Regions from separate parts of the Jejuibacter calystegiae genome, predicted to be linked through region 2. Evidence: predicted binding sites of a transcription regulator. Region 2 holds the regulator's gene; each other region holds the start of a gene.
The links. Region 2 encodes LexA, which represses DNA repair genes until DNA is damaged. Its sites were predicted from a motif close to TNCTGTATGTACATACAGNA; they were not measured.

Region 1 (7,976 bases), 2.2 Mb from region 2:
TCGGCCTTCGGGGTATAGAGGCGTTCGCGCAGGGTATCAGCGTCTAATTCCAGCAGTGGTGCGATATCACCCGCCAGATCCACCATAATCACCGCATTGCGATTGTCGGGGTGCCAGGCCAGCGGGGCTATCCAACTGGTATTACCGCGCCAGGCGCCGAACATCCCGGAGACGTGAACCAGCGGCTTCATTTGGGGAATATCGATAAGGGTCGCCAGCTTGCGCTTATTGCGGTGGCTGTACAGGTAATCGAACAGCCGCGGCTGACGACTTTTCACCAGTTGCGCCATGGCGATGGTGGCATAGACATCCGCCATCGCATCGTGGGCGTTGGCATGTTCCACGCCGTTGGCGGCGGTCAGATGCTCAAGCCGGAAGCTCGGCAGCCCGTCATCATTTTCCGGCCAGACGATACCATCCGGACGCAGGGCATAGCAGGCGCGCATCACATCCAGCAAATCCCAGCGCGAATTATTGTGCTGCCAGCTCCAGGCGTAGGGATCGAAAAAGTTGCGATAGAAGATATTGCGCGTGACCTCATCGTCGAAGCGCACGTTGTTATAGCCCAGCACGCAGGTATTGGGCACGGTAAACAGATCGTGGATGCGCTCAGCAAAGCGCGCTTCGTTATCGCCACGTGAGCGCGCCTGTTGGGGAGTAATACCGGTGATCAGCACCGCTTCCGGGGTCGGCAGATAGTCGTCTGCCGGTTTGCAGTAAAAAACCTCCGGCTCGCCGATAATATTGAACTGTGCATCGGTACGGATGGCGGCGAACTGCGCCGGGCGATCCAGCGCCGGATGGGTGCCGAAGGTTTCATAGTCATGAAAGAGGAAGGTTGGCTGCTCGGCTTTTTTATCCACGGTATCGCTGTGCTCCTGGGGTTGTGCGCGGCTGAAATCAGACAGGCTATGGTAAACCAGAACTCCCCCCGGCTGAAACTGCCACGGCGCTTATCTGTGTCAGAACCGCAGGGCAGACCAGGAATCGACGGATAATGCCCCTGTTACCGTGAAATTGTGAAATGGCTGTGCCAGGATAGGGGCTGTGTTAAATCGGGCCAGCGCGGGGAGCGTTATGCGGGATTACCGACTGGATAGCATTAAAGCATCCCTTATTTTTTTAGTGGTTTTTGGTCATATTATCGAAGCCGCAGTTCCGGGATCACCGATGCTGTCCCGCATTTATGATTTTCTGTATCTGTTCCATATGCCCGCCTTTATTTTCCTGAATGGCTATGTGGTTAAAGAGCGCTTTACGGTTAATTATCAGACGATTTTCTATAAGCTGATAATTCCGTTTGTGGCCCTCAGTCTGCTGTATGAACTGGCCGAATTGATTATTTACCGTGACCTGTCCAGCTATATTAAGAACGGGGCCCCTAACTGGATATTATGGTATCTGTATAGCCTTATTTTCTGGAAGCTGTTAACGCCTCTGTTTATGCGGCTGCGGTTCGCGCTGGGCATCTCCATTGCCGTGTCGGTGGCAGTCTCTTTTGTCGACTTTGACGGTTACGCCTTCGGCATTATGCGTACTTTGGTCTTCTTCCCGTTCTACATCGCCGGGGTTCAGGCCGCCTCTTCGAATCGCCTGCGACTGGAGAACGTCTTTAACCCCAAAGCCGCCTGCGTGGGGGCGGTGATATTGCTGCTGAGCTACCTGTTCGGCGACCAGTTTGGCACGGCGCTGCTGTACGGCAGTAGCACCTTCCCGGCGCTGGATGAAGGGCTTCGTGAAGCGGTTGTAATGCGTCTGGGTCATTACTTGCTGGCAGGGATCTGCATCTACGCCTTCTGCGCCCTGACGTGGTGGTGGCGTGGCCTGGCGAAAATCGGTACCCGCACGCTGTTTATCTATGCCCTGCACGGGCTGGTGGTGAAATATCTGCTGTGGGATGCGTTGCAGAAACTTAATGCGCCATGGCAGGTTGCTGTTGCGGCGCTGGCGGCAGCAACGGGGCTGACCTGGCTACTGTCACGCGATGGCGTAAAGCGGCTAATGGATGGCTGGATAGCGCTGGTGGGCCTGGTTCTGGCTCCGCGGGAAAACCGGCGCAGCCAGGAGCAAGCGAAAGGGTAGGGTTATTTGCTCAGTTTGCTGGTGGGCGTAATTTCGGCAGCGGTATCGTTAATCAGAACGACCTGATAATCTTCGCGATCGAAGCTAAAGGTTTTCGGCTTACGATTTAAATAAGTCAGCACTTCCAGCTCATTTTTGGAATAAGATTTATCGGGATTCCCGAGCTTCGATATAATTTGCTGTTTTGACATTCCGGTATCAATGTCAGAAATTTTACCGGCAGAGGAACATGCACAAAGCACCAAAGCGCAGGCCGTAATGGCAATTTTTTTAATCATTGGTATTCCTGTCTTTATCGCTACTTCTAAAACGAACATTAATGTACAGCAAACGATCGGTTGTTTTGTGGCCGTTTGTGCAGCATTGTGGTCGCTATTATGCCATTTTATGTAACACCCCGCTTGTTATTTTATGGCAGTAAACATTCTTAAAATAATTGTCATTGTAGGTTTAGGCGGCGGCAGATAGGGCAATAAGCCGTAATGGCGGGCCCGGACGGATCAACGTGGTTTTATGCGTCATGCCTCTGGCAGCCCCGGCGGTGAATGACAATCGGCGAATTTCTGTGCGGCTGTCATACTTTCTTGCAATTTGCCGCAGCACCGTAATACGAAGTTCCGTAAAACAGGCGACGTTTTTTGTAGTCACTGAGGACATGCCGTTGAAATTCCGCTTTATTCTTGCTGTTTCTTTTCTTTCCTGCTGCGTTCAGTCCGCCACGGCAGCGGAGGCGCCGGCACAGCCGTTGCCGCAGCCACCGCAAATCCAGGTCGGTTCCTGGGTATTGATGGATTACACCACCGGCCAGGTGCTGACTTCTGGTCATCCCCATCAACAGCGTAATCCCGCCAGCCTGACCAAGCTGATGACCGGCTATGTGGTGGATCGCGCTATCGATAGCCAGCGTATCTCTCCCGACGACGTAGTGACCGTCGGTAAAGATGCCTGGGCTCAGGGGAATCCGGTGTTTAATGGCTCCTCTCTGATGTTCCTCAAGCCCGGCGACAAAGTGACGGTACGCGACCTGAGTCGTGGCCTGATTGTCGATTCCGGCAACGATGCCTGCGTGGCGCTGGCTGACCATGTGGCGGGCGGTGAGCCGCAGTTTGTGCGGATGATGAATGACTATGTGCAGAAGTTGGGGCTGAACGATACCCACTTTGAAACCGTACACGGCCTGGATGCGCCGGGTCAGCACAGTTCGGCGTGGGATCTGGCGCTGCTGTCGCGGGCTATTATCCACGGCGAGCCCGAGTTTTATCATATGTACAGCGAGAAGAGCCTGACCTGGAACGGCATCACGCAGTACAACCGTAATGGTTTACTGTGGGATAAAACGCTGAATGTCGATGGGCTGAAAACCGGCCATACCTCGGGGGCGGGCTTTAATATTATCGCTTCCAGCGTGGACGGCCATCGCCGCCTGATTGCCGTTGTGATGGGGGCAGACAGTTCGAAAGGGCGTGAAGAGCAGGCCCGCAAACTGCTGCACTGGGGCCAGGATAATTTCGATACGGTTCGGGTTATGCAGAACGGTAAACAGGTGGGCCAGGAACGAGTCTGGTACGGCGATAAAGAGAAGATTAGCGTAGGCCCGGAACGCGACTTCTGGATGGCGCTGCCGAAGAGCCAGGTTTCTGGCATTAAGGCGAAGTACGTGCTGGATACGCCCAACCTGGAAGCGCCGATCAAGGCTCACCAGCAGATTGGTGATATCGAGCTGTATAACGGTGATAAAGAGGTGGCCAGAATGCCGCTGGTGACGCTGGAAGCCGTCAACAAAGGTGGTTTGTTCTCACGGATTAGCGACTGGTTCAGCAAACCCTGAGCTTGATCGACTACGCCGGGCGGGATTCTTTCCCGCCTTTTTTGTCTTCGTCTTTCTTTCTGCTCTTTTTTTCACCACCATTATGGAATCCGTATCACAGGATGGCGTTAGGGTATCTTGCAGGCTATTTCTGACTTTGATATTAAGCTGTATAAATATACAGCCATTGTCTCCGGAGGAGAATATGCACTATCAGATTCAACGGGTTGCAGAACGTACGCTGGCGGGGTTTCACCTTGTGGGGCCCTGGGAAAAAACGGTGCCGAAAGGGTTTGAGCAGCTTCAGGCCTGGGTCACCACCAGACAGCTGGTCCCCAGAGAGTGGATCGCCGTCTACTTTGGTAACCCGGAACTGACGCCGCCGGAGGCGCTACGCTGCGATACCATGATATCGGTCGATCCGGCGTTTGAGATACCGCCCAACAGTGAAGGGGTGACCAAAACCCGGTTGGCGGCGGGTCTGTTTGCCGTGGCCCGGGTACAGGTGGCGGATGGCGATTTCACCGCGCCCTGGCTTAGCTTCTTCACGGCGGTTTCTGGCGATGGGGCGCATCAGCTCAGGGAAGGGCCGGTATTTGAAATCTATCTTAGCGACGGGAGCAATGGCGTGTGGGATATCGAAATGTATATTCCGGTGGCGCTAAAGCAGGCTGAATAAAAATGGGGAGCCGAAGCTCCCCGGGTCACAATTACTCTTTGAGCTTTTCGCGCATCTTCTGAACGTCGCTGGCGCTGACGGCAGGCGCTGCATTGCCCCAGCTGTTGCGAACGTAAGTCAGTACGTCGGCAATTTGGCTGTCGGTCATGGTGGCTGCAAAAGCGGGCATAGCCGGTGCGGTCGGGCGCTCTGGCGTATCCACGCCGCGGCTGCCGGCCAGCACAACGCGCATCAAAGAGACCGGCTCTTTGGCGTTGAGAAGCGGGCTGTCCGCCAGTTGCGGGAAGATATGCTGCACGCCTTTACCGGAAGAGGTGTGGCAGGCGGAGCAGCGATCAAAATAGATCGCTTTACCGGTGACCATTTGCGCCTCTTCAGGCTTCAGCGGGGCTGGCGGCTGTTCGTTATCCTGTTTCAGGGATTTCAGATAGACCGCCACGGCCTGCAGATCGCCATCGTTCCAGTGCTGCGAGGAATTCTTCACCTCTTCGGCCATCGGCCCGGAGGCGATGTCGTAGCGGTTCATCCCGGTACGCAGGTAGTCTTTAATATCCTGAACGCTCCAGCGGCCAATGCCGTCATGGTTAGCGGCCGTGATATTAGGCGCCCACCAGTTTTCAACTTCGGCGCCCTGTAGGAACTGGTCGTTCTTGTCACCGCCCAGAATATTTTTGGGGGTATGGCAGGTGCCACAGTGGCCAAGACCCTGCACGATGTAAGCACCGCGATTCCATTCCGCGGACTTCGACATATCGGGCTGATATTGCCCTTTGTCGAAGTTCAGCCAGTTCCAGCCAATCAGACTGGTACGTACGCTGAACGGGAAGGGCAACTGGTTGGTTTCAACGTGCTGCTTCACCGGTGCCAGGGTCTGCAGATATGCCCAGATGGCGCGGTTGTCCTCATCCGAAACTTTGGTGTAGGCGGTAAAGGGCATGGCGCCATACAGTCGCTTGCCGCCGTGGCCGATGCCTTCCGACATGGTGCGGCGGAAGTCGTCATAGGTCCAGTTACCGAGGCCGGTCTCTTTATCCGGCGTAATATTGGCGCCGACCAGGCTACCGAATGGCGTTTTAAGCTCTACGCCGCCAGCGAACGGTTTGCTGGGTTCGGCCGTGTGGCAGGCGGCGCAGTCACCCAGGGTCGCCAGGTAGCGCCCTTTTTCTACCTGGTCGAATTCCGGCTGAGCCAGCGCCTGGGCGGAGGCCGCCAGGCAGGAGACGGCGAGCAACGACAGTGCTAAACGTTTCATACGTTAATCATCTCCCCCGGATTCTTCAGGTAGAAATTACGGATGGAGAACGCGGCCTTATAGGCCAGCGCCCCTACGGTGCCGGTTGGGTTATAGCCCGGGTTCTGCGGGAAGGCGGATGCCCCCACCACGAACAGGTTCGGCACGTCCCAGACCTGGAGATGCTTGTTAACGGAACTGGTGGAAGGATCGGCACCCATAATGAATCCGCCCACAACGTGGGAAGACTGATACGGCATGCTGTTCCAGTGGCCGGTCATCGGTTTAGAGACTATCTCGCGCGGGTTCATCGCTTTGGCGATCTCCGCCACTTTGTTGGTGCAGTACTGCGCCATCTTCAGATCGTTTTCCGGGAAGTCGAAGGTAATGCGCAGCAATGGTCGACCCAGGCGATCCTTATAGTTGGGATCGAGCGAGAGGTAGTTGGTACGAGTGGTGTAGCTACTTGCCTCACAGCCAATGGACATGGTGCTCTGGTAGTTATCCACCATCGCTTTCTTCCAGCCCTTGCCCCATTTCGGGGAGCCCGGCGGGGTGGGGTGGTAGCCGATAGGCGCACCGCCGATGGGGGTGACGCGAATACTGCCGCCGCCAAAGAAGCCCAGGCCGCTGTGGTCGAAGTTATCGTTGTTAAAGTCGTCGATGCCCATACCGACAGCGCCAGCCCCGATGAACGGGTTGAATTTCTTGTCGTCGAAGAACAGGGTCACGCCATTGGCGGTCTGGTAGGCATAGTTACGCCCTGTGGTGCCGCTGTTGGTAACAGGATCATAGGCTTTGCCAATGCCGGAAAGCAGCATCAGGCGCACGTTCTCAAAGGTAAAGGCGGCGACGATTACCAGTGACGCAGGCTGTTCCCACTCGTCGCCGGAGGAGTCGATATAGGTGACCCCGGTGGCGCGCTTGCCGCTGCTGTCGGTATTCACCTTCAGCACTTCGCAGAAGGTGCGGGCTTCGAAGTTGGGCTGGCGCATCAGGGCTGGCAGTACGGTGGTGATGGCGCTGGCCTTGGAATAGTTAGCACAGCCGTAGTTGGTGCAGAAGCCGCAGAAAGTACAGGGGCCCATGACCACGCCGTAGGGGTTGGTATAGCCTTCGGAAACCAGCGATGACGGAACCGGGAAAGGGGAGTAGCCCTGATTCTTCGCGGCTTGTGCAAACAGCGTCGGGCCATAAGGCTGCTTCAGCGGCGGGGTGGGGTATTCGCCGGAGCGGGTGCCCTCGAAGGGGTTGCCGCCTTCTTGTTTTTCGCCATTGACGACGCCTGCTTTTCCGGATGTGCCCGCGACCCGTTCGAAGGCCATATAGTGGGGTTCCATCTCTTCCCAGGTGGTGCCCCAGTCCTGCAATACCAGTTCATCGGGAATGCTGCCATAGCGTTCCAGCAGGTGGCTTTTCAGACGGAACTCTTCCGGCTGAAAACGGAAGGTGATGCCTGCCCAGTGGTTACCGGCACCGCCGGTGCCGTTACCCGGGTGGAAGGAGCCCCAGCTACGCATGGGAAGCGCGGTCTCGGATGGGTTGTTACGCATGGTGCAGGTGTTCTGTCGGGTGCGCAGCATCAGCTCCTGGCGCTGCACATAGCGCAGTTCGTCCGGTACCGTGGCTACGTTGAAATCGCGGGCGGTATCGCGCCACGGACCGCGTTCAATACCGACCACCCGCAGGCCTTCGTCGGCCAGCTCTTTGGCGATGATGGAGCCAGCCCAGCCCAGGCCGATCACCACCACGTCGGTTTCAGGAAGTTTTTTTGCCATGATTGATTATCCTTTCTTCATCCAGTCCGCGCTGCCGGTGATGCTGACGGGGGTAAATTTCAGCTCTTCGTTATGACGCTCGATGAAATCGCGGTAGTCATAGCGCGCGCCGGGGAACCCGATCATCTTCCAGGAGACCATATCGCGGTTACCGCCGTAGACGGGATCGGCAAAAAAGCCTTCGGTGGTGTTGCTCAGCACCTGCGCAAAGAAGTCCGCGCTCTTGATGCCTTCCAGGGCGATCTCATCCTTTTCCAGCGCGGTCAGGACATTATCCTGATCGTCGCCGCTCAGTTCGTGAAAACCTTTGTTGTGCTGCTTCCGGCACCATTTATCCAGCGCTGCCAGCCCGATGCGGTAGCGCTGACGTGGAGTCAGCGGAGACTGATCGCCCTGCTC
Region 2 (7,976 bases):
AACTTACAGAGAAGGATGTCAGGTATGAAGCCCGGCAGAAGGGCGTTGATATGAAAATCAGTCTGGATATCTCATCACTGTCCCACCATAAAAACGTTGAGCAAATCATTTTAGTCGCTGGCGACAGTGATTTTGTCCCCGCAGCGAAACAGGCCCGGCGTGAGGGTATCGATTTTGTGCTTGATCCTATGTGGAATCATATCAATCCCGATCTACATGAGCATATCGATGGACTGGTTTCTTCATGGCCCAAAAATACAGGCCCATAAAATAGCAGCCTGTATACTAAATGGACGATTACCTCACCACCCGTCGCAGCGCTTCAAACAGGCTGTCGATATCGCTGCGGGTGTTGTAGTGCATCAACCCAATACGCACTACGCCGCCGCGCTCTGCGAGCTCCAGTTGCCGGATAAGCCCCTGAGCATAGAAGTGACCGTTCCCCACGCAGATATTTTCATCCCCCAAGCCTCTGGCGATCCGCTCTGGCGACCATCCTTCAAAGGTCAGCGCGAAAGTAGGCGTTCTGAGTCGGGCATCACCACTGTTAATGCCGTACAGACGTACGCCGTTTACTGCCTGCAGACGCGCCAGAAAATATTCGCTCAGCGCCTGTTCATGATGCTGATAGCAGGCATAGCTCTCCTGCAAACGCTGGCGCAACGGTGCTTCTTCCGTTCCCCACTGGGCCAGGTACTCAATAGCGGCCACCACGCCTGCCAGCCCTTCAAAGCTCAGAGTGCCGGTTTCAAAACGCCCGGGACCAATATCGGTCGCTGGCGCCACCTTATAAGGCCGCAGTGCCTGTAACCAGCGCGGCGCAATATACGCCATGCCAACGTGCGGGCCACAAAATTTATAGGCGGAGCAGACCAGAAAATCACAGCCCAACGCCTGCACATCCGGCAGGTGATGGGGCGTATAATGCACGGCATCCACGTAAACCATGGCCCCGACCTTATGCGCTGCCTCTACGATGCGCCGCACATCGACAATACTGCCAGTGGTATTGGAAGCAAGGCATACCGCCACCAGTCGGGTGGCGGGAACAATCTGCTCGCAGATACGCTCCACATCCAGCGTGCATTCTGGTTCGTTAACCGGCACCTGGCGAACAACCACCTGACGATCGTCCGCCGCCTGCTGCCAACTGGAAACATTGGCATAGTGATCCAGCGCGGTGACGATAATCTCATCGCCAGGTTGCCACTCACGGCTGATAATACGGCTAAGATGGAAGGTCAGCGCCGTCATGCTGGCGCCAAACACGATGTTGTCCGGCGCGTAAGCATTCAGCAGCGTCTGTACCGATTCCCGGGCGCGGCGTACCAGGGCTTCCGTTTTGCGGCTGGAGAAATAGTGCCCCCCCAGGTTGGCATTGTTGCGCCCCAGGTAACCCGCCATCGCCTCCAGCACCGATACCGGCACCTGAGTGCCGCCGGGGCCATCAAGAAATACCGGCGGCGGCGATACTTCCGGGGCGGAAAGTGCGCCAAACTGCACGCGTACCGCTTCAGGCGTGAAGTTCATTGGGCTGCTCCCTGGCCGTGAGTACGAAAACATCCATATGCCCCTCCTCACCCTGCCTGACGGCCCGGATTGGGCTGGCGTTATGCCATAACGTATGGTCGGCCAGCATGGCTACTTCACCATTTTCCAGCACCTTGCGGAAGAATGGCGCCTCATGGTTGTTGCTGTACAGCATGACGTCACCGCCGACGATATTTTCACGATCGATCGCCACCAGCGCGATATGATCAAACCCGTCCTGATGGATCCCTTCCGGCGCCACCTGGGTTTCATCGTAGATCGCGGTAACACGCATCTGGTGGATCTCAATCTCCTGTCCGTCTGGCAACCCGTTACTTTCCACAAACAGTCGGCAAACCTCACGCAGACCGTCGCTTTTCAGCGTGGTGGACTCCAGCGGTTCAAAGCGGCGCACCACATTGCCCTGAAAGCGGTTAATATCGCTGGACTGAACAAAATCATGCTTATCAACTTCTTCCACCTCTCCGTGGCGGAATCGAACAACGGAATAGCGTCGCAGCCGGTACTGACCATCGGCGTGAGCCGTGGCAGGCAGCGTGGCGAATGTGGGTGCCAGTTGGGCGACGGAAACCTGACTCAGGCAGGTGAGATGCAGGACGGACTCATGCTTATGTAACATTCTTACTTCCCTCTTTATAAGAATCATGACGGGTGAATAAAAAATGCCCTTAATCAAGGTAGTCATCCGCCTGATTCCGGTCAAAGAGCAAGCAGTAAATAATGCTATCAAAATCACAATATGCGATATATCGCCAGGAATCAGATCTTATTTACAGAAATATATATGATAAAAATGCATTTCATCATGCAATAACACTTCTCTATTAAGGTGCGTAATCCCCCGCCTTAACACCTGACTGCCGCGCCGTATCACACTCCAGGTGACGACTGCGTTCAGGATATCGGCGTTTTAGCGGGTTCATGATAAAATTGGGCAAGATTCCGAGATAACGAGGCAGACTGATGGATATGACGACACCGCAAGATGTGCTGGCGCGTGCAGAGAAACTGTGCCAGCAGCGCAACGTGCGCCTGACGCCTCAGCGCCTTGAAGTACTGCGTCTGATGACGCTGCAGGATAGCTCCATTAGCGCCTACGATCTGCTCGATCTGCTGAAGGCCAGCGAACCCCAGGCCAAGCCCCCTACCGTATACCGGGCGCTGGATTTTCTTCTGGAGCAGGGGTTTGTACACAAAGTTGAGTCCACTAACAGCTATGTGCTGTGCCATCACTTTGATGAGCCTATGCACACTTCCGCCATGTTTATCTGCGATCGCTGCGGTTCGGTGAAAGAGGAGAGTGCGGAAGGTGTGGAGGAGATAATGCACAAGCTGGCGGCCGGTAACGGCTTTGCTCTACACCACAATGTGATCGAAGCACACGGTCTGTGCGCGCCCTGCGCCGAAGTGGAAGCCTGCCGCAACCGCGAAATCTGCCAGCACGATCACAGCGTCGCCGTGAAAAAACGCGGGCGCTAAACCGCGCCCACGCCCTGCTACCAGCGGTAATCGTTACGCTTTTCCCACTGGGTCACCTCTTTTTCTGCCTGGGCTCTGGCGTAGCCATAGCGTTGCTGAAGCCTGCCAATCAGCCGCTCATGACGGCCGCTGGCAATGGCGCCGTCATCGTCGGTCATCCTGCCCCAGGCTTCGCGGACTCTACCCACCAGACGCCGGCAGCCGCCTTCGATTTCGTCTCTGAGCATCGCGTACCTCCTGCGCCGGATTTAGCTTTACTCACCCATTAAGTATAGCCTTACAGGCTCACTGGTGGCCCGGCACCTTAAACCAGGTGTCGTTACGCCAGTGACGGCGCCAGATCCAGCCCAGGGAGAGGCCACGCAGCCCCAGAAATACCGTCAGAGCCAGCCACAAGCCATGGTTGCCCAGCCAGGGCAGCGTCAGTAGCGTCAGTCCGAATCCCAGCGCGGCAACCGCCATGCTGTTACGCATTTCCGCGCCGCGGGTGGCCCCCACAAACATGCCATCCAGCAGATAACACCAGACGCCAACCAGCGGCAGCACCGCCTGCCATAGCAGATAGCGATCCGCCTGAGCCTGAAGTTCGGGGATTGAGGTTAACAGGGCTACGATCTGCGCCCCCGCCAGGGCGTAGATCGCCGCGAAGCAGAGCGCCACCAGACCCGCCTGGCGGCAGGCGGCTCGCCATACGCTCAACAACTGCCCGGTGCTGCGCGCGCCAAAGGCCTGGCCGGAGTGGGCCTCTACCGCATAAGCAAAACCATCCAGCGCATAGGCGGTGAAGGTCAGCATGGTCATCAATACCGCGTTAATCGCCACGATTTCGCTACCGAGGCGCGCACCGCAAATGGTAATACCGGCAAAACAGAGCTGAAGCAGCAGGGAACGCAGCATAATGTCGCGGTTCAAAGCCAGCAGGCGGCGAATATTGCCGCGCCAGGCCTGCTTCAGCATATCCATCGAAATGCCACGTAGCCGCAGTACCCGCCACACCATCACCAGCCCGATAAGCAGCGTCGCATATTCGGCAATGACCGTCGCCAGCGCCGCCCCCTGCACGTTCATATGCAGGCCCACCACAAACCAGAGATCCAGCGAAATATTCAGCAGGTTACCCACCACCAGCAGAATAACCGGTGCCCGGGCGTACTGGACACCCAGCAGCCAACCCAGCAGTACCAGATTGGCGAGCGTTGCCGGAGCGCTCAGCCAGCGAATGGCCAGGAAGCGCTGCGCCTGATACAGAACCTGCTCGCTGCCGCCGACAATGTACAAAGCCAAATCGATCAGCGGAGTACGTAACGCCACGATCAGCACACCGGCAATCAACGCCAGCATCAGCGGCTGAACCAGCGATCTGGCCAGCGCCGGCGCATTTTTCGCGCCCCATGCCTGAGCCGCAAAGCCGGTGGTGCTCATCCGCAGGAACAGCAGCAACATAAACAAAAAGCTGGTCGTCGTAGCGCCAACGGCAACGCCGCCCAGATAATCCGGCGAGTCGAGATGACCAATGACCGCAGTATCCACCAGCCCCAGCAGCGGTACCGTCACGTTAGAGAAAATCATCGGCAGCGCCAGCCGCCATAATGCTTTATCGGTTTTTTGGAAAAGGGGCATGGCCATTATCCGGTTATGCAGTCAGGAGAGTTAAAGCAGAGACGCGCCCGGGAACGGACGCGTCAGCAGGGGGATGCGTTTATAAATTCAGAGCCATTCGCCGTTGCGGATCACCCCGACGGCCAGCCCTTCAATAGTAAAATTCTGTTCGCGCAGATCGACCACAATAGGTTCAAACTCGCTGTTTTCCGGCAGCAGTTGCACCGTGTTGCCCTGCTTCTTCAGGCGTTTAACCGTGACTTCATCTTCAATGCGAGCCACGATGACCTGACCGTTGCGCGCCTCCTGAGTCTTATGTACCGCCAGCAGGTCACCATCCATAATGCCGATATCTTTCATCGACATACCGCTCACTCGCAGCAGGAAGTCCGCACTCGGTTTAAACAGGGAAGGGTCGACCTGATAGTGGCCTTCAATATGCTGCTGGGCCAGCAGCGGCTCACCCGCGGCAACGCGCCCAACCAGCGGCAGCCCCTCTTCTTCTTCATGCAGCAGTCGGATACCGCGTGAAGCGCCAGAGACGATTTCGAGAACCCCTTTGCGCGCCAGAGCCTTCAGGTGTTCTTCTGCGGCATTAGGCGAACGGAAGCCCAGTCGCTGCGCGATTTCCGCACGGGTGGGCGGCATTCCCGTCTGGCTGATATGCTCCCTGATGAGATCAAAAACCTCTTGTTGCCTGGCCGTTAACGCTTTCATTCCGCCCCCTGGGTGTATATACAGTTATGCTGTGAGTATATACAGCAGAAGGCGATTTTGGAACCACAACGTGGTAAAAAGTCAGCGTTTTATCCGTTTCCTGAAGCTTTACCGCAAATGCGACCAGAGTAGCGTGACCCAGGTGAAAAGCGCGACGATAATCGCTAACAGCACGGCGGCGGAGCCCATATCTTTCGCGCGACCGGAAAGTTCGTGATAATCGCTGCCGATCCGGTCAACAACGGCTTCGATGGCGCTATTCAGAATTTCGACGATCGTGACCAGCATGACGGAGCCAATCAGCAGCACGCGCGTCATGGCGTCAACATCCAGCCAGCAGGCCACTATAATGGCAATAACCGCGGCGACCCCTTCCTGGCGGAAGGCCGCTTCGTTACGCCACGCCGCGCTCAGACCTTTCCAGGAATAGCCGGCAGCTTTGATGATACGGGTAAAACCAGTGGTATTATTCGCCATGTAATGGAAACCTTTTCAAAAAACACACTCTAAATAGTTCAGTTGCATCAAAGCGGCAAGGGCGCGCCCGAGCCGATTAACGAAGCCAGACCGAATGCAGCAGGCAGTATGACGAAAATCAGCGTCAACGCCAGCGCGCTTCGATTAATAGTGGTGCCGCAGAATTTCCGTGCCGTTTCTGGTATTCTGACGGCGCATTTGCATGATTAACCAGAGGCTTTACATCATTTATGTCAGGCTGGTCCCGATTTTTATACAAGCTCCTTAATTTACCATTAAGTATTCTGGTAAAGAGCAAGTCAATTCCGGCGGATCCCTGCGCCGAACTTGGCCTGGATACTTCGCGTCCGATTATGTACGTTCTGCCCTATAACTCGAAGGCAGACTTGTTGACGCTGCGTGCGCGCTGTCTGGCCCACGATCTGCCGGACCCCATGGAGCCGCTGGAAGTGGACGGCGTCGTCCTGCCGCGCTATGTGTTCGCGCACGACGGTCCCCGCGTCTTCACCTATTACACGCCTAAACAAGAGTCCATCAAACTATTCCATAACTATCTGGATCTACACCGCAGTAATCCGAATCTTGACGTTCAGATGGTACCCGTCTCTGTGATGTTCGGCCGTGCGCCGGGCAAAGAGAAAGGGGAAGCCAACCCGCCGCTGCGCAATCTGAACGGTATTCAAAAATTCTTCGCCGTGATCTGGCTGGGCCGCGACAGCTTTGTGCGCTTCTCGCCACCGGTTTCTCTGCGCCGTATGGCTACCGAACATGGTACGGACAAGCGTATCGCCCAGAAGCTGCTGCGTATCGCCAGAATGCACTTCTCGCGTCTGCGTCTGGCGGCCGTAGGGCCACGTCTGCCGGCCCGTCAGGATCTGTTTAATAAGCTGCTGTCCTCGAGGGCCATTGCCCGGGCGGTAGAAGACGAAGCGCGTACCAAAAAGATCTCCCATGAAAAGGCCCAACAGAACGCCGTAGCCCTGATGGAAGAGATAGCGGCTAACTTCTCTTACGAAGCTATCCGCGTAACCGATCGCGTACTGGGTTTTACCTGGAACCGGCTCTATCAGGGCATCAACGTCCATAACGCCGAGCGCATTCGTCAACTGGCCCACGAGGGCCACGAACTGGTCTATGTCCCCTGCCACCGCAGCCATATGGACTATCTGCTGCTCTCTTACGTGCTCTACCACCAGGGGCTGGTACCACCGCATATCGCTGCTGGTATCAACCTTAACTTCTGGCCAGCGGGCCCGATTTTCCGCCGCCTGGGCGCATTCTTCATCCGCCGTACCTTCCGGGGCAATAAGCTCTATTCCACCGTATTCCGCGAATATCTGGGTGAGTTGTTCAGCCGCGGTTACTCGGTAGAGTACTTTGTGGAAGGCGGACGTTCGCGTACCGGACGGCTGCTGGATCCGAAAACCGGTACCCTGTCGATGACCATTCAGGCGATGCTGCGCGGCGGTACCCGCCCCATCACGCTGGTTCCCATCTACATTGGCTACGAACATGTCATGGAAGTGGGCACCTATGCGAAAGAGCTGCGCGGTGCCACCAAAGAGAAAGAGAGCTTCACTCAGATGGTACGCGGCTTAAGCAGGTTGCGTAATCTGGGTCAGGGTTACGTTAACTTCGGCGAGCCGATTCCGCTGAACAACTGGCTGAACCAGAACGTGCCGGAATGGCGTGACGATATCGATCCCATCGAAGCGGTACGCCCGGCCTGGCTGACGCCGTCAGTCAACGCTATCGCCGCAGATCTGATGGTGCGCATTAACAACGCCGGCGCGGCAAACGCCATGAATCTGTGCTGTACCGCGCTACTGGCGTCACGTCAGCGCTCTCTGACCCGCGAACAGCTAACCGAACAGCTGAACTGCTATCTGGATATTATGCGTAACGTCCCCTATTCGCCGGACGCGACGGCGCCGAAAGTCACCGCCGATGAACTGATCAATCACGCGCTACAGATGAACAAGTTCGAAGTGGAAAAAGATACGATCGGCGACATCATCATTCTACCGCGCGAGCAGGCGGTACTGATGACCTACTACCGCAATAACCTGATGCATATGCTGGTGCTGCCATCGCTGCTGGCCATGATGATTACCCAACGCCGTCATCTGACCCGCAGTGCGCTACTGGAGCAG
Region 3 (7,976 bases), 1.9 Mb from region 2:
AACCCCGGTATCAGCGCTAAGCTAATGATTGATCTGGAGCATCAGGCAACGGGGGACCGTCTATGTGGCAAGCTATCAGCCGTCTGCTAAGCGAGCAGTTTGGTGAGGGAGAGATTGAACAGCGCGCAGAACTTCCGGGTGGAGAAGTCCATTCCGCCTGGCGCATCCGTTTTGCCGGCCATGATATCTTCGTGAAAAGCGACCGGCGCGATATGCTGCCCTGCTTTACCGCGGAGTCGGATCAGCTGGCGTTACTGGCGCGCAGCGGCACAGTCAAAGTGCCGAAAGTACGCGGCGTGGCCAGTACTCGCGACTACAGTTTCCTGCTGCTGGACTATCTGGCGCCGCGTCCGCTGGATGCGCACAACGCCTTCCTGCTGGGTCAGCAGCTGGCCCATCTGCACCAGTGGAGCGATCAGCCTCAGTTCGGCCTCGATTTTGACAATCATCTTTCCACCACGCCGCAGCCCAACCAGTGGCAGCGGCGCTGGGCCACCTTTTTCGCCGAGCAACGCATCGGTTGGCAGCTGGAGCTGGCAGCCGAAAAAGGGCTGGAATTTGGCGATATCGATAAGATTGTCGAGGCGGTACAGCGGCGGCTGGTTAACCATCAGCCCCAGCCTTCTCTGCTGCACGGCGATCTGTGGTCGGGAAACTGCGCGCTGGGACCGGACGGCCCCTTCCTGTTTGATCCCGCCTGTTACTGGGGCGACAGAGAGTGCGATCTGGCCATGTTGCCGCTACACAGCGAACAGCCGCCGCAAATCTACGACGGTTATCAATCCGTCTCCCCCCTGCCCGTCGACTTCCCCGACCGTCAACCGGTCTACCAACTCTATACCCTGCTGAACCGGGCTAACCTTTTTGGCGGTAAACACCTTACAGAAGCCCAGCGCACTCTGGAGCTGGTACTGGCGGTCTGATACCCTCCAGAACCCAAAAAACGCCCCGTGGGGCGTTTTTTGGGGCGCGGAAAAGCGCTACAGAAAGCCGAGCAGTTTAAAGAAGAAGTAGCCCAGTACAATCAGGATAATCGGCAGAATATACAGCGGGAAGAACTGCAGAAAAATGGTGTGGCGCGGCACCACCACCCGGGCGTCAAGCTGCGCGCGGCTCAACCCTTCGTCACCCTTTGCCTGTTCCAGTATGAGCTGGTCTTCCACCCCTTCACGCAGAAAGCGCGCCTGGCGCGCCATACGGGCACCGCTGGCCTGCAGCGCCATGCCAACAAAAATCAGCGCATAGATAATCCAGAATCCCGGATTCATTTGCTGATGAAAGTCGGGTAGCGGCGAGTTGTGCCAGAAAAAGTTCAGAAACGGCGTATTAAAGCGCACCATATCGATCATCACATGCGCAAAATCCATCATCACCGCATCAATGCCCGGTCGCTTCTCGCTGTGCTCATACATAAACTTAAGCAGCGATATCACGGTAGATACCAGCGCCGGAATAAAAATCACCCAACCGGCGACGCGTTTTAACAGCGCAACGCGCCCAGCTTGTTGATACGTCATCCTCTCCCCTTGTGCTTATGAGGCTATCCTGAATCCTGATTCTAACCCGTCCGCCGGTTTTTCGCCTGATTTTTGCCGTGAGTTCGGGTAAATCACTGGTAAGCCCCGCCGTTCCAGGCTATTGATATGCAGAACTTTCGTTATATTTGCCGTTAACAGGAGTGGTAACCATGCCGAACCAACGTCGGGTACTCGCCGCAATTTTTGATATGGATGGATTGCTGATCGATTCCGAGCCGCTATGGGATCGGGCCGAACTGGAAGTCATGGCCGGGTTGGGCGTTGATATTACCAGGCGCGGCGAGCTGCCGGATATTCTGGGACTACGCATCGATATGGTGGTGGATCTCTGGTACGCCCAACAGCCCTGGCAGGGCATCTCTAAAGCACAAGCCACCGCGCAGATCATCGAGCGCGCTATCGCACTGGTCGAAGAAGAACGCCCCCTGCTGCCCGGCGCACGCGAAGCCGTGGCGCAGTGTAGAGCGATGGGGCTAAAAGTAGGGCTCGCCTCAGCCTCGCCAATGCGCATGCTGGAGCGGGTATTAGCCATGTTCGAACTGCGCGATCAGTTTGATGCCCTGGCCTCCGCCGAAGGGCTACCGTTTAGTAAACCTCATCCCCAGGTTTATCTGGATGCCGCCAGTAAGCTGGATGTGGCGCCAGTTAACTGCGTATCGCTGGAAGATTCGGTCAATGGGATGATCGCCTGTAAAGCGGCGCGTATGCATTCAATCGTGGTACCGGCCATTGAAAATCGCGGCGACCCACGCTGGGCGCTGGCCGACGTGCGCCTGGAGTCGCTTAACGCCCTGGCTCCCCACCATCTTCGCCCCTGATAGCCCACCGGGTGTGGGAAACGCCCGGTTGCATAATTTTTGAAACATAATTTCATTTTATTTGTTATTTCCCTTTCCCACGCCTATGATTGATCCCATCAGAGCAGAACCAAATCCATGCCAGACAGGAGCAATCTATGATTCTCGATGCATTTTCTCTTCAGGGCAAAGTGGCGATCGTCACCGGCGGCGACACCGGGTTAGGCCAGGGAATGACCCTGGCACTGGCAGAAGCTGGCTGTGACATCGTGGGCGTCAGCCGTAAAGATCCCATTGAGACACGTGAGAAAGTGACCGCGCTGGGCCGTAAATTTATGGCTATTCAGGCCGACCTTAGCACCACCGATGCCATTGAGGATATCGTCAGCCGCACCGTCACAGAGATGGGTCACATCGATATTCTGGTCAATAACGCCGGAACCATCCGCCGCGCCGACTCGCTGGAATTCAGTGAAAAGGCGTGGGACGAGGTGATGAACCTGAACCTGAAATCGCTATTCTTCCTTTCCCAGGCCGTGGCCCGCCAGTTTATCCGCCAGGGGAGTGGCGGCAAGATTATCAATATCGCCTCCATGCTGTCGTACCAGGGCGGCATCAGGGTTCCCTCTTATACCGCATCGAAAAGCGGCGTTCTGGGGCTGACCCGACTGCTGGCTAACGAGTGGGCGCCTCACGGTATTAACGTTAACGGCATCGCGCCTGGCTATATGGCCACCGACAATACCCAGGCGCTGCGCGATGATGAAAACCGCAGCCAGGAGATTCTGGAGCGTATTCCGTCCGGTCGCTGGGGCACGCCGGAGGATCTGCGCGGCCCGGCTGTATTTCTGGCCTCTTCGGCTTCTGACTATGTCAACGGCTTCACGCTGGCGGTCGATGGCGGATGGCTCGCCCGTTAATCCCTGTTACTACAGTGACGTTGTGATAAAGTGTTACAACGTCACCACTTCCTTCTACTGTATAAAAACCCTATACTGGATGAATTGACAGTTACCCCGGGTTTTATCATGACGGCGGAAGGCCACCTCCTCTTTTCCATCGCCTGCGCAGTATTTGCAAAAAATGTGGAGCTGACGCCGGTCCTGGCCCAGGGTGACTGGTGGCATATTGTGCCCGCTGCGGTGCTGAGCTGTCTGATGCCGGATATCGACCACCCTAAATCCTTCCTGGGGCAACGCATTCCCTGGGTGTCGCGTCCGGTGGCCAGAGCCTTTGGTCACCGGGGATTCACCCACAGCCTGCTGGCGGTTTTCGCGGCGCTGACGCTGTTCTATCTGAAGGTGCCTGAAAGCTGGGTGATTCCCGCCGACGCCATTCAGGGTATGGTGCTGGGCTATCTGAGCCATATTCTGGCCGATATGCTGACCCCGGCTGGCGTACCGCTGCTCTGGCCCTGTCGCTGGCGTTTCCGTCTGCCCATCGTCCGGCCGCAAAAAGGCAATCAACTGGAGCGTGCGCTGTGCATTCTGTTTTTCTGCTATGCGCTGTGGCTGCCCCAGTCTGCTCCGGACAATGAAGCGGTACGCTGGTCATCCTGGGTCATTTCCAGTCTGCAGACAGGCTTCGACCGTTTTATTAATCACCAGATGGGCCAATAACCCCGCACGTTATTCCATTTAAGAATATTCAATTCCTTTTGGGTATAATCTCCCGTTTTTTAGTGCTGTTACACTTGGCACCATACCTATAAGGCCGCGCAGTTATACGCGGTCATAGACAAAACTCAGGAGTAAACGGGGATGAACTTTCCACTTATAGCGAACGTTGTGGTGTTCGCTATTCTGCTGCTGGCGCTGGCGCAAACGCGGCACCGTCAGTGGAGTCTGGCGAAAAAAGTGCTGGTCGGTCTGGTTCTGGGCGTGCTGTTTGGCCTGGGCCTGCATCTGGTCTACGGTGCCGACAACCCGGTAATGAAGCAGTCGATTGAGTGGTTTAATGTGGTCGGTAATGGCTATGTCAAACTGTTGCAGATGATCGTCATGCCGCTGGTCTTTGCCTGTATCCTCAGTGCCGTGGCCCGCCTGCATAATGCCTCTTCGCTGGGCAAAATTAGCGTACTGACCATCGGCCTGCTGCTGCTGACCACCCTGATCGCCGCCCTGGTCGGTGTGCTGGTCACCAATCTGTTCGGTTTGAGTGCCGAAGGACTGGTTCAGGGCAGCGCTGAAACCGCACGCCTGAACGCTATCCAGAGTAACTATGCCGGTAAGGTCGCCGACCTGTCGGTACCGGAACTGCTGCTGTCGTTCGTACCGAAAAATCCGTTCGCCGATATGACCGGCGCCAGCCCCACGTCAATTATTAGCGTGGTGATTTTCGCCGCCTTCCTGGGCGTGGCCGCGCTGAAGCTGCTGAAAGATGACGCCCCTAAAGGCGAGCGGGTATTGATCGCCATCGATACCCTGCAAAGCTGGGTAATGAAGCTGGTACGCCTGGTGATGCAGCTGACGCCTTACGGCGTGCTGGCCCTGATGACCAAAGTCGTCGCCAGCTCTAATCTGAATGACATCGTGAAACTGGGTAGCTTCGTGGTGGCTTCCTATCTGGGCCTGGCCATTATGTTTGTGGTGCACGCTCTGCTGCTGTCGCTGGCTGGCGTCAGCCCGCTGCGCTTCTTCCGCAAGGTGTGGCCGGTACTGACCTTCGCCTTTACCAGCCGCTCCAGCGCCGCCAGCATTCCGCTGAGCGTTGAAGCACAGACTCAGCGTCTGGGCATTCCGGAATCTATTGCCAGCTTTGCCGCTTCCTTTGGGGCAACCATTGGTCAGAACGGCTGCGCCGGACTTTACCCGGCGATGCTGGCGGTCATGGTCGCGCCGACCGTGGGGATTAATCCGTTGGATCCGATGTGGATTGCCACCCTGGTGGGTATTGTTACCGTCAGCTCCGCTGGTGTGGCGGGCGTGGGCGGCGGCGCGACCTTCGCCGCGCTTATCGTCCTGCCAGCCATGGGGCTTCCGGTGACCCTTGTGGCCCTACTGATCTCGGTAGAGCCGCTGATTGATATGGGCCGTACCGCCCTGAACGTGAATGGCTCTATGACGGCAGGCACCATCACCAGCCAGCTACTGCGTCAGACCGATAAAGCAGTGCTTAACAGCGACGAGGAAGCTGAACTGGCTCACCGCTAACCTCCTCCGCGCTAAATAAAAAACCCGGTACTTTTTCAGTACCGGGTTTTTTTATACCTCCTCCTGACGCAGCTGGTCGGCCCAGCGCTGCGCCGCCTGAGGCATATCAAATGCAGGGGAACGCCGAAAGGCATTCTCCACCAGCACAAACGCCACATACTTGCCACGCAGCACCCAGACATCGCGATACTCTTCAAGACGTCTGGCATGTTCCGGCGGCGCCGGCTCATGCCTGGGGGTGTAGCTAATAACCGGGCGATTCTGATGACGAAGAGGTTTCATAAGCGCTGTTTAATCGATCCGTTACGAAAACTGGCAAACCGTTATGATAGCGGATTTGTCGCGGCCGCGTCGCGCATCCCGTGCGCGACGCGGCTGTCCGGTGAGTGTTCCGGGAAAACGGGGCGAGGCCGACGCAAAACCTCGCGGTGGCCTGGAACACCCCTTTTATCCATAAAAAAACCGCCGTTTACCGGCGGTTTTGAGGATCCGTCAGGATGCAATTACAGCACTTTTTTCTGCGGAGACTGCGGATCGGTATCGTATTCGGCACAGGTCTGATAGCCGGAGTTAATCACGTGGCCGGTCTCATTCAACGCCACAAAGTAGGTTTCGATCTTGTTGCCGCGCTGGCCCAGGATATAGGTCTGGCAGGTACCTTTGGCGTGAACCATAGAGACCTCAGAAGAGGGCTGACCTGCTATCTGGCGAACCTGCTCGCGGGTCATCCCCTTTTTCACATCCTTAACCACCGGCTGAGTAAACTGATCGGCGGTACGATCATAAGCCGTACAACCTGCCAGCATGGTTAAAACAGCTGCTGCGCCTAAAAATCCTGTGAACTTGTTCATTTTTCATCCTCTGTTTTATCTCGGCGAGTCCAATAATCCTGGAATATAAAACAATTTTTTTCAAGTTGTTAACAGGCGACGCGCACTTTAAGAAAACTCTAAATAGAAATGCAACCCACTGATCTGCCGAAAAACGCGCCATTTACCCGCCCCCTCGCCCCCCCTCTCTTGTCGTTTGGCGTCCAACGGGTTAGTTTAAAGCAGCATTTTTTTGCATCCGCCGTCGCGGATGATTCATTTTTATGGAGGGGGAGATGGGCCTACAGCAAGAGATTATTAAGGCACTTGGCGTAAAACCGGTAATCGACGCCAGGCAGGAAATTCGCCGCAGCGTCGATTTTCTGAAGTCTTATCTGCAGCGCTATCCGTTTCTGAAAACCCTGGTTCTCGGTATCAGCGGCGGGCAGGATTCCACCCTGACCGGCAAGCTGTGCCAGACCGCCATCAGCGAACTGCGTAAGGAAACCGGCAACGACGAATACCAGTTTATCGCCGTACGTCTGCCGTTTGGCACCCAGGCCGATGAACAGGACTGCCAGGACGCCATCACCTTTATCCAGCCGGATCGGGTACTGACCGTCAATATTAAGGCCGCGGTACTGGCCAGCGAGCAGACACTGCGCGAGGCGGGTATCGAACTAAGCGACTTCGTGCGCGGTAACGAGAAAGCCCGCGAGCGCATGAAAGCCCAGTACAGTATTGCCGGCATGACCCACGGCGTGGTCGTCGGTACCGATCACGCCGCCGAAGCGGTAACGGGCTTCTTCACCAAATACGGCGACGGCGGCACCGACATTAACCCGCTGTTCCGTCTGAATAAACGCCAGGGCAAGCTGCTGCTTAAAACCCTGGGCTGCCCGGAACATCTGTATCTGAAATCCCCAACCGCGGATCTGGAAGACTCCCGTCCCGCCCTGCCAGATGAAATCGCCCTGGGCGTTACCTACGATCAGATCGACGACTATCTGGAAGGGAAAACGGTCGGCTCTGAAGCGGCACAGATTATTGAGAACTGGTATCAAAAAACCGAACATAAGCGTCGCCCGCCCATTACCGTCTTTGACGACTTCTGGCACCGCTAACTTTCAGCGCCCGCCATTCGTGCGGGCGCCCTTCCCTCACCCCCTTTTTCTGGATTAATGACAGGCGCCATGATGGCGAATTTTTGACAATGGACGTAATCACCCGGCGCGCGACCCTGCTTGGGCTACTCGCTATACTGCTGTGGAGCACCTCGGTCGGACTGCTGCGCAGCATCAGTGAACACTTTGGTCCTGGCGGCGGCGCGGCACTCATCTACACCCTGAGCGCATGTCTGCTGTGCCTGACCCAGGGACTGCCCCGCCCAACAGCGCTGACGCGTCGCTATCTGCTCATCGGCGGGGGACTGTTTGTCTTCTACGAAATCGCCCTGGCGCTGGCGATCGGTCTGGCCCATACCCGAACTCAGGCGCTGGAGCTTGGAATGATCAACTACCTGTGGCCGGGACTGACGGTGGCCCTGGCGCTGCTGCTTAACGGCCAGCGCGCCTCGTGGTGGCTGTGGCCCGGACTGCTGCTGGCGGTAGCCGGTGTGGGGCGGGTGATGAGCGGCGATGGCGCCTGGAGCCCGGTGCTGCTGTGGCGAAACGTGCAGGA

Region 1: sbmC (DNA gyrase inhibitor SbmC) is a predicted target of LexA. The motif match lies at 4,056-4,075, and genes of this name have one in related genera.
Region 3: FEM41_RS16050 (metal-dependent hydrolase) is a predicted target of LexA. The motif match lies at 3,329-3,348, and genes of this name have one in related genera.

Annotation. Positions count from the first base shown of each region.
Region 1 covers NZ_CP040428.1:4,539,087-4,547,062, reverse strand. Annotated here, with positions in the region: gene sbcB (exodeoxyribonuclease I) at 1-863, opposite strand, end outside; gene FEM41_RS21355 (acyltransferase family protein) at 1,078-2,082, shown strand; gene FEM41_RS21350 (hypothetical protein) at 2,085-2,360, opposite strand; gene dacD (serine-type D-Ala-D-Ala carboxypeptidase DacD) at 2,738-3,910, shown strand; gene sbmC (DNA gyrase inhibitor SbmC) at 4,095-4,568, shown strand; gene FEM41_RS21335 (cytochrome c) at 4,600-5,820, opposite strand; gene FEM41_RS21330 (GMC family oxidoreductase) at 5,817-7,577, opposite strand; gene FEM41_RS21325 (gluconate 2-dehydrogenase subunit 3 family protein) at 7,584-7,976, opposite strand, start outside.
Region 2 covers NZ_CP040428.1:1,568,129-1,576,104, reverse strand. Annotated here, with positions in the region: gene FEM41_RS24740 (NYN domain-containing protein) at 1-269, shown strand, start outside; gene FEM41_RS07250 (cysteine desulfurase-like protein) at 298-1,530, opposite strand; gene FEM41_RS07245 (2OG-Fe dioxygenase family protein) at 1,514-2,170, opposite strand; gene zur (zinc uptake transcriptional repressor Zur) at 2,515-3,030, shown strand; gene FEM41_RS07235 (CsbD family protein) at 3,048-3,257, opposite strand; gene dinF (MATE family efflux transporter DinF) at 3,316-4,650, opposite strand; gene lexA (transcriptional repressor LexA) at 4,738-5,346, opposite strand; gene FEM41_RS07220 (diacylglycerol kinase) at 5,455-5,823, opposite strand; gene plsB (glycerol-3-phosphate 1-O-acyltransferase PlsB) at 6,054-7,976, shown strand, end outside.
Region 3 covers NZ_CP040428.1:3,467,516-3,475,491, reverse strand. Annotated here, with positions in the region: gene FEM41_RS16070 (fructosamine kinase family protein) at 63-923, shown strand; gene FEM41_RS16065 (YniB family protein) at 981-1,517, opposite strand; gene hxpB (hexitol phosphatase HxpB) at 1,688-2,356, shown strand; gene kduD (2-dehydro-3-deoxy-D-gluconate 5-dehydrogenase KduD) at 2,494-3,255, shown strand; gene FEM41_RS16050 (metal-dependent hydrolase) at 3,364-3,954, shown strand; gene FEM41_RS16045 (L-cystine transporter) at 4,096-5,487, shown strand; gene cedA (cell division activator CedA) at 5,539-5,769, opposite strand; gene osmE (osmotically-inducible lipoprotein OsmE) at 5,991-6,338, opposite strand; gene nadE (ammonia-dependent NAD(+) synthetase) at 6,593-7,420, shown strand; gene yddG (aromatic amino acid DMT transporter YddG) at 7,510-7,976, shown strand, end outside.